Regions from separate parts of the Leptolyngbya sp. BL0902 genome, predicted to be linked through region 1. Evidence: predicted binding sites of a transcription regulator. Region 1 holds the regulator's gene; the other holds the start of a gene.
The links. Region 1 encodes NtcA, which controls nitrogen genes in cyanobacteria. Its sites were predicted from a motif close to TTTGTANNNNNNNNTACAAA; they were not measured.

Region 2: a site for NtcA is predicted at 2,690-2,709, ahead of GFS31_RS15010 (MSMEG_0569 family flavin-dependent oxidoreductase). Genes of this name have one in related genera too.

Annotation. Positions count from the first base shown of each region.
Region 1 covers NZ_CP046155.1:3,811,776-3,815,746, forward strand. Annotated here, with positions in the region: gene thrC (threonine synthase) at 1-631, opposite strand, end outside; gene ntcA (global nitrogen regulator NtcA) at 1,123-1,794, shown strand; gene GFS31_RS16945 (hypothetical protein) at 1,904-2,158, shown strand; gene tmk (dTMP kinase) at 2,354-3,037, shown strand; gene holB (DNA polymerase III subunit delta') at 3,010-3,971, shown strand, end outside.
Region 2 covers NZ_CP046155.1:3,389,285-3,393,255, reverse strand. Annotated here, with positions in the region: gene GFS31_RS15015 (GAF domain-containing protein) at 1-1,274, shown strand, start outside; gene GFS31_RS15010 (MSMEG_0569 family flavin-dependent oxidoreductase) at 1,307-2,608, opposite strand; gene GFS31_RS15005 (MSMEG_0572/Sll0783 family nitrogen starvation response protein) at 3,088-3,570, shown strand; gene GFS31_RS15000 (Nit6803 family nitrilase) at 3,644-3,971, shown strand, end outside.

The DNA of each region.
Region 1 (3,971 bases):
TGGCCACCTCGGAGCAGAGGCGGTTGACTTGGTCGTAGTTACCGTGGACGGCCATCACCGTGGGGCCGTAGATCAGGGTACCCAGGACTTTGCCCGCTTCCAGGTCGGAGGGGATGAACACGCAGCAGTCGAGACCCGCGTGGGCGGCGATGGCGGCGGTGGAGTTGGCCAGGTTTCCGGTGCTGGCGCAGGAGACTGTGGTAAAGCCCAGTTCGCGGGCACGGGTCAATGCCACAGAGACCACCCGATCCTTGAAGCTGAGGGTGGGCATGTTGACGGCGTCGTTTTTAATGTAAAGCTCTTTCAGGCCCAGGCGACGCGCCAGACGGTTGGCCCGCACCAGGGGGGTCATCCCGGTGCCCACGTCGATCACATCATCGGTGCTGACAGGCAGAAACTCTTTGTAGCGCCAGATCGACAGAGGGCCAGCCTGAATGCTGCTGCGAGACACCCGCTGACGAATGGCGTCGTAGTCGTAGGCGACTTCCAGGGGGCCAAAGCACACATCTTCGCAAACGTGCTTAGCGGTGGCTTCATACATTTCGCCGCACTCGCGACACTTCAGCCCGGTGAAGGTGGGGGCGTGGGTCTTGGCGGACTGGGTGACAAGGCGTTCGAGGGACTGCGTCATGGGAATAGAAACCTGTAACTGCAACAACTTAAACGATGGAAACGCCTGGGGAATGGGTTACTCAGACCTTCATTGCGTTTCGTTGAGCGAACTGTAGCACGACCACCAAATCGTTACCAACTATACCCGACCAAAAAAGTCGGATATCCCTGAAACCCTTGTGTTAAGGCTGGTTGAGATAGGTTGACCGGGTGTTTTTCAGAGGATATTCTGCCTTGAGGCGCAAAAAAAAGTTGAAAATTTTGTGGCTTTGGCTGCAAAAAATAGCTGGCGAGGGCCAAAAAGTAATCCACTATACAAACGCGTCCCAGGTAGTTAAGGTTAAGTGTTCTAAAGTCATGGAACGCTTGCATTACTCTGTGCCCCATGCTAGAAGGGCTGTCCATCCATTGACGTCGCAGCATCCCTCGATTTCTAGGTGGACAAGGATTTGAAGAGTCCTGGGATCCCAGGAATAGCTGAAGTTTCCGTGATGGCCTTAGCAAAACGTTATGGTAGTGACCCAAGATAAACCGCTTGCCAATGTCTTTCGCCAGCTTTCGGGCGGGGCTTTCCCTCCAGTCGTAGAGTCTTACGAGCGCGGCAAAACGATTTTCTTCCCTGGAGATCCGGCGGAGCGGGTATACTTTCTGCTGAAAGGAGCCGTCAAGCTATCGCGGGTCTACGAAGCGGGTGAAGAAATTACCGTGGCCCTGCTGCGGGAAAACAGCGTATTCGGCGTCCTCTCCCTGATTACCGGAAACCGCTCCGACCGCTTCTACCATTCCGTCGCCTTCACCCCGGTTGAGCTGCTATCGGTGCCCATCGAACAGGTGGAGCAAGCCCTAGAGGAAAACCCCGAACTGGCCATGGTGATGCTGCGAGGGCTGTCCTCCCGCATCCTGCAAACGGAAATGATGATCGAAACCCTGGCCCATCGGGATATGGGATCTCGCCTGGTCAGCTTTTTGCTGATTCTCTGCCGCGACTTTGGCGTGCCCAGCCAAGACGGCATCACCATCGACCTCAAACTCTCTCACCAGGCCATCGCCGAAGCCATCGGCTCCACCCGCGTCACCGTCACCCGCCTGCTGGGGGATCTACGCCAGGAAGGGATGATTTCCATCTACAAAAAGAAAATCACCGTCCACGACCCTGTGAATCTCAGCCAGCAGTTTACCTAGGTCGGTCGTCTATTCAAAGATCAGTATCAGTAAATGAACCTTGGCTGTTTTGGGTCAGGGCTGACTGCGCTTAGACTGATAGTGAGCGTTTAGCCGTTAGGCCAGTGCTATGTTGACTAATAATTCTAAGTCGCAGCCCTCCCGGCGTTCCGATAGCCCCGATCTCGCGCTAAAGGCCATCGCTTACAGCCTTGACTGCCTAATTCCTGGGTTTTATCTGTGGCTGGGGCCAATTAAGCTGCGTCTGGGCGGCAGCTTGCCAGAAAAAGACGATCCCGGCATTATTCACAGCAAAGCTGGTGTTGCAGTTGTTTTGCCGGGGTATCGCCTTTTCAGCACCTATCAGGGCACCTATGACCCTTGATGGTGCTAGTTCCTCAGTGGTGCATTGCTCCGCGAATGCACTCTACCAAACTTGATTCCATCCTCCTATTACCGTAGGGTGGGCATTGCCCACCGTTAATCCTGCCGTTATGGCTGGGCTTGTGGGTGTTGGGTTGTGCGTTGTGGCCCCTAACCTACGGGCTTTGTGTGAGGGGGGAACTGTGCGGGGTAAGTTATGCGGGGAAAGCTAATTGTATTTGAGGGGGTGGAGGGCTGCGGCAAGTCTACCCAGCTTCAGCAGTTGCGGGAAAGTTTGGCGCAGAGTGCGGCTTTTCAAGCGCTACAAAACCAGGGGATTATCCCCGAATTACTGACGACCCGCGAACCCGGTGGCACAGACCTAGGGATAGGGCTGCGGCGGCTCTTGTTGGAAGATTATGGGGAGGTGGCCATTGCTCCACGGGCGGAACTGTTGCTCTACGCCGCCGACCGGGCGCAGCATATCGAAGAAATGATTCTGCCCACGCTGGAGGCCGGAAGTTGGGTGTTGTGTGATCGCTTCACCGATTCCACCGTGGCCTACCAGGGCTATGGTCGGGGGTTAGATTTGGGGCTGATTCAGGAACTCAATCAGGTAGCGACGGCGGGATTGGTGCCAGATTTGACGATTTGGCTGAAGCTCGATGTGGAGCAGGGACTCGCCAGGGCGCAGCGGCGGGGGGCGCAGGATCGCATGGAGCAGGCGGAATTGGCCTTCCATCAACGGGTGCAGCAGGGGTTTGAAACCCTGGCCCAGCAATTTCCAGACCAACGGGCTACCATTGACGGGGCACAGTCTGCCGATGCGGTGGCGGCGGCGATTCATACCGTGGTTCAGGACTATTTGGCGGAATGGTACAAGCCCTTTTTGGCGATTTAGTCGGTCAAGAAACGGCCATTGCTCTGCTGGCGAGGGCGGTGGATCAGCGGCGGGTGGCTCCGGCCTACCTGTTTGCGGGGCCAAATGGCGTGGGGCGGCGGCTAGCAGCGGAACGCTTTGCCGAAGTGCTGTTTGCCCCCGATTCCAACCTACTGACAGGCCCAGATCCCACCCCCAACCAACGCCGCCGCATTGCCCAGCGCAACCACCCCGACCTGCTTTGGGTGGAGCCCACCTATCTGCACCAGGGCAACCTGGTCTCCGCCTCTGCCGCCGCCGAACAGGGCATTACCCGCAAAAGTGCGCCCCAAATTCGCCTAGAGCAGGTGCGGCAAATTGCCCAATTCCTCAGCCGTCCGCCGCTGGAATCGCCCCGCTGTGTGGTGGTGCTGGAATCCGCCGAAACCATGGCCGAAGGTGCTGCCAACGGGCTGCTGAAAACCCTGGAAGAACCGGGACAGGCCACGATTATCCTGCTGGCCCCTGGCCCCCAAGCCCTGCTGCCCACCCTGGTGTCTCGCTGCCAAACCATTCCCTTTCAGCGGTTAAACGGGGACGACTTGACCACGGTGCTGCAACGGGTGGGCCAAACCGAAGTTCTCAACCAGCCCCAGGTGCTGGCCATGGCCCAGGGCAGTCCCGGACAGGCCATTGCCGCCTATGAGCAATTACAAGCCATCCCCACCGAACTCCTGCAAGCTCTGCACCAGCCCCCCCGCAGTCTCCGTGCCGCCCTCGACCAGGGCCGTCAAGTGGCCAAAACCCTGGATACCGAGTCTCAACTGTGGCTGCTGGATTATCTGCTGAACTGGTATTGGCAAACCTATCCCGTAGAAAGCGCCCAGTGGTTGCCCCACTTGGAAAAGGCCAAGGGCTACCTGCGCCGTTTCGTGCAGCCCCGCCTGGTGTGGGAAGTCATGTTTATGGAACTCGC
Region 2 (3,971 bases), 420 kb from region 1:
TTGCTCGTATTTGGTTACTGGAACCGAACCAAGTCACACTGCGCTTAGTGGCGTCCTCAGGGCTCTATACCCACACCAATGGATCCTTTGCGCGGGTGCCCATGGGGGCCTATAAGGTGGGAAAAATTGCCCAAAATCGGGTGCCGTTTCTCAGTAATCAGCTATCGGAAGAGGCTTGGGTCAAGGATCGCCAATGGGCGCTGGATAACCACATTCAAGGCTTTGCGGGCTATCCCCTTGTGGCTGGAGAAAGGGTTCTGGGTGTTCTGGCGAGTTTTCGGCGTGGCCCCTTTGAGCCAGAGTTTCTGGAGGTGTTGCAGGTGCTGTGTATGACCGTTACCGTGGCGTTGGATGCGGCCCAAGCGACGGCCTCAGCGCCTAGAGACGCTGGACTGCAAACCACATCGCTCTCGGATCAACTGGCTCAACTCCTGGGGGATAGTCCATTTACCCTAGTGGGTACCGAGCGTCCTCTCAGGCCGATGGTGGCCCACTTGCTGCGACAGGTGGTCGAAACCCTCAACCAGGTGAACTGTCGCTATTGTCGCCTTACCTATACTCCCCACACGGTGTACCTTGAGGCACTCGCCGATGAGGAATCCGGTTTGATTCCTGAGGAGGAGGAACGGAGGGGGCACCTGCACGGCAGGTTTAGGGACTCTCGTTTTGCCGACATTAGGCACGGGGTGATCTGTTTAGGGGGGAGCTTTGAGGTTCGATCTGTTGTGCAGCGGCAGACTTCTCAACTTTCCGTCATGCTTCCTGCGGCCCAGTATCCCATTGTGGTACAGGTGCAATGTCGCCAACCGCTCACGCACCAGGGTGTTGTCCACCTCGTTGCCCAGGCGGGCTTTTGGGTAACAGACGGAGAAGCTGGGACTGGAGAGGCTGGGGCTATGGTGCGGATTACAGATGACCCGGCATGGCTCGGACATCTCCCTGTGGTGTGGGTCAACCAGGGCAAGGGAAGTGTTCCGGCGGGCGTGGTCGCTGTCATGGACGTTAGAAGTACGGCAGAGGATCTACGCGCCCTCATTCACCAAGCTCTACAGAATCCCGTGGAACGCCATCCAGATCCTGCGCCGCTCCTGTCGGAGCGTGAGCAACAGGTGATGGCCTTACTGGCGGATGGACAGCGTGACCGCGCTATTGCCCAAGCCCTATTTATCAGCGAAAGTACGGTGAGATTCCATATTAACAATAGCTTGGCCAAGCTGAAGGCCAAAAACCGTTACCAGGGGGTTTACCAAGCGGTTGCCCAAGGGTGGATTTAGGGGATGAATTTAAAGGGATCACAGGGGTTAGATCAAGATCCCAAGGCCATATCATTGATGACTTCTAGCAGCGGTGATCGATCCAGTAAGGACTGTGTTGAATGTTTTCGACGCTCGGTCATCACGATGCGATCTGCCACATAGTAAGCATCGCGGGCAATGCCAGAAAATCGCCCAGAACCCCAGGTATAGAGCCAGGGCAACCCTAGAAAATAAAAGCCTTCTACCGCCGTAATGCCGCGATCATGACAGGGATAGCCTTTACCATTAAAGACGGGCACATCTACCCAGCTAAAGTCCATATCATAGCCAATGGCCCAAATCACCGTTGTGATATTGGCGGTCGTCAGATCCAGCGATGCAATCGTTTCTTGGGGTGTCCAAACGGGCTCATAGGGTGGCTCAATTGGAGCCTCAATTTCCTGATTGCTAATGAACTGATCGATAGTGCGTTTAATACTTTCGGCGACGGCATCCGCTTGGTCAAGGTTGTGCGAGAGGCTGTCATCAAACCGCAGTTGGTCATTTTCAACCGCCGTTAATCGTCCGTAGAGCTTCATCCCTTCGAGGGCAAAACGGCGCAAATCAATCTCCCGTCCGCCATCACGCCCGGTGAGATAGTGATTGGTTTTGTCGCGAACGGCCTCTTTTTGGGGATGTTTATCAATGGGAATATCGTAGTAACCCATCTGTTCCAGCCAGTCCACCACATCTCGTCCCCGATATCGCCGGGGAGAACGGGGAGCCCCCCCAACACAGAGGTGAACCTGCCGACCCGCCAAGTGAAGATCCTCGGCAATTTGGCAGCCAGATTGTCCCGTCCCCACGATGAGTACCCCACCTTCAGGAAGCTGCTCAGGGCTTTTATATTGTGAGGAAGAAAGTTGAGTTATCGTTGCGGGTAAGCGCTCCGCATAGGCCGGAATTTTAGGCCGATGGTAACCGCTCGTGGCAATCACCACTTGATTAGCAGTGAACTCTCCGGCGGAGGTGTTGAGATAAAACTTATTGCCACCTTCCATCCGCACTTTGGAAACCGTTACCCCTTCCTGTACCGGGGCATTAAAGTGGCGAGCATAGGCCTCAATGTATTGCACAATTTCGTCTTTAGCCATAAATCCGTGGGGATCAGGGCCTGGGTAGGGAAATCCCGGTAACTGGCATTGCCAATTAGGCGTCACCAAGCAAAATGAATCCCAGCGCTGATTGCGCCAAGCATGACCAATTCGATGCTTTTCCAGAACGACATGATCAATTCCCCGTTCCTTGAGGCAGTAGCTCATGGAGAGCCCCGCTTGCCCTCCGCCCACAATGATGACTGCGTGATGCTGCATAGTATTTAACCTTGACCATCTCCGGTGAATTCGTCGTTGGCGTAGGACTTGAGATTAAGCTATGCGGTTTAGCATTGGCTTCTTGTAGTTTGAAGCACAAAACAGCCGTAACTGTGGCTATGACTAGGGCTGCTGCTGGTCAACGCGACCAAAATAAGTACGTTGGGGGAGGCTCGCCGCTCTCTTTATCAAGATATGACTACAATTAGCGAAGATTACCCTATCACTTTTGATAGGTATGTCCCACGTACCCCAGATTCTATTCGATGTTGTTCAGTTTTCCCTGGCACTAGTCACAGACTCTACAACTTTGTTGTTTGTGATACAGGCTGTGACGTTACGGAATTTTAAGGTGCTAACTAACAAGAACCCATCTTGAAAGATTCAAATTCAAACGCTAGAGGCAGGAGTGATTTAGTGCAAACCCTTTCCTGTATCTAGGCTTGAGCAAAGTTTGTTAGTTTTTGAGGACAACTGTAATGCCTGAGGTTACTGCTCCTGCCCACAAGGCTGGCGATTTTTTGGTGGACTACGAAGAAAAAGTGTTTCCGGATGTCCAAGCCGATCCGGGAGAAAAAGCCCTCGTTACCTTTCATACGGTAGCCTTTGAGGGGTCGATTGGCCTAGTGAATTTGTTGCAGGCCACTCGCCTAATTCGGAAGGGATTTGAGACATCTGTTCTGCTCTATGGGCCTGGGGTAACGCTGGGGCTACAGCGTGGTTTTCCCAAGTTGGGAGACGAAGCTTTTCCTGGGCACCAAGCCATGAATAATCAGTTGATTAAAATCATGGAAGAGGGGGGCAAAATTTACGCCTGTCGATTTGCCTTGCAAGCCCTCTATGGTCATGGCGAACCCTCTTTGATTCCGGGTATTCGGCCCATTAATCCTCTTGATGTAATGGATTTAATCCTTATGCATCGCAAAGAAGGAGCCTTTATCCTCAATACCTGGACGCTCTAGCTTGGGGAACCGAAGCAGGGATATAGGCTTGCTTCGGTTCCATCGTATAGCGTTTATTACTGGGGGTATTGTCATGGATTACAGTCAGGTTGTTCGGGCGGCGGCGGTTCAAATTAGCCCCGTGCTGCACAGTCGTGAGGGAACCACAGAAAAGGTTTTAGACGCCATTGCAGCGGCGGCCAAGGACGGGGTGAATCTCATTGTCTTCCCGGAAACCTTTGTCCCTTACTACCCCTATTTCTCCTTTGTAACGCCCCCCGTTTTGATGGGTAAGCCCCACATGACCCTCTACGAGGAGGCCGTAACCGTGCCGGGGCCAGTGGTGGATGCGGTGTCGCGGGCCGCTCGCTCCTACAGCATGGTCATCGTCCTGGGAGTTACAGAACGGGATGCGGGTTCGC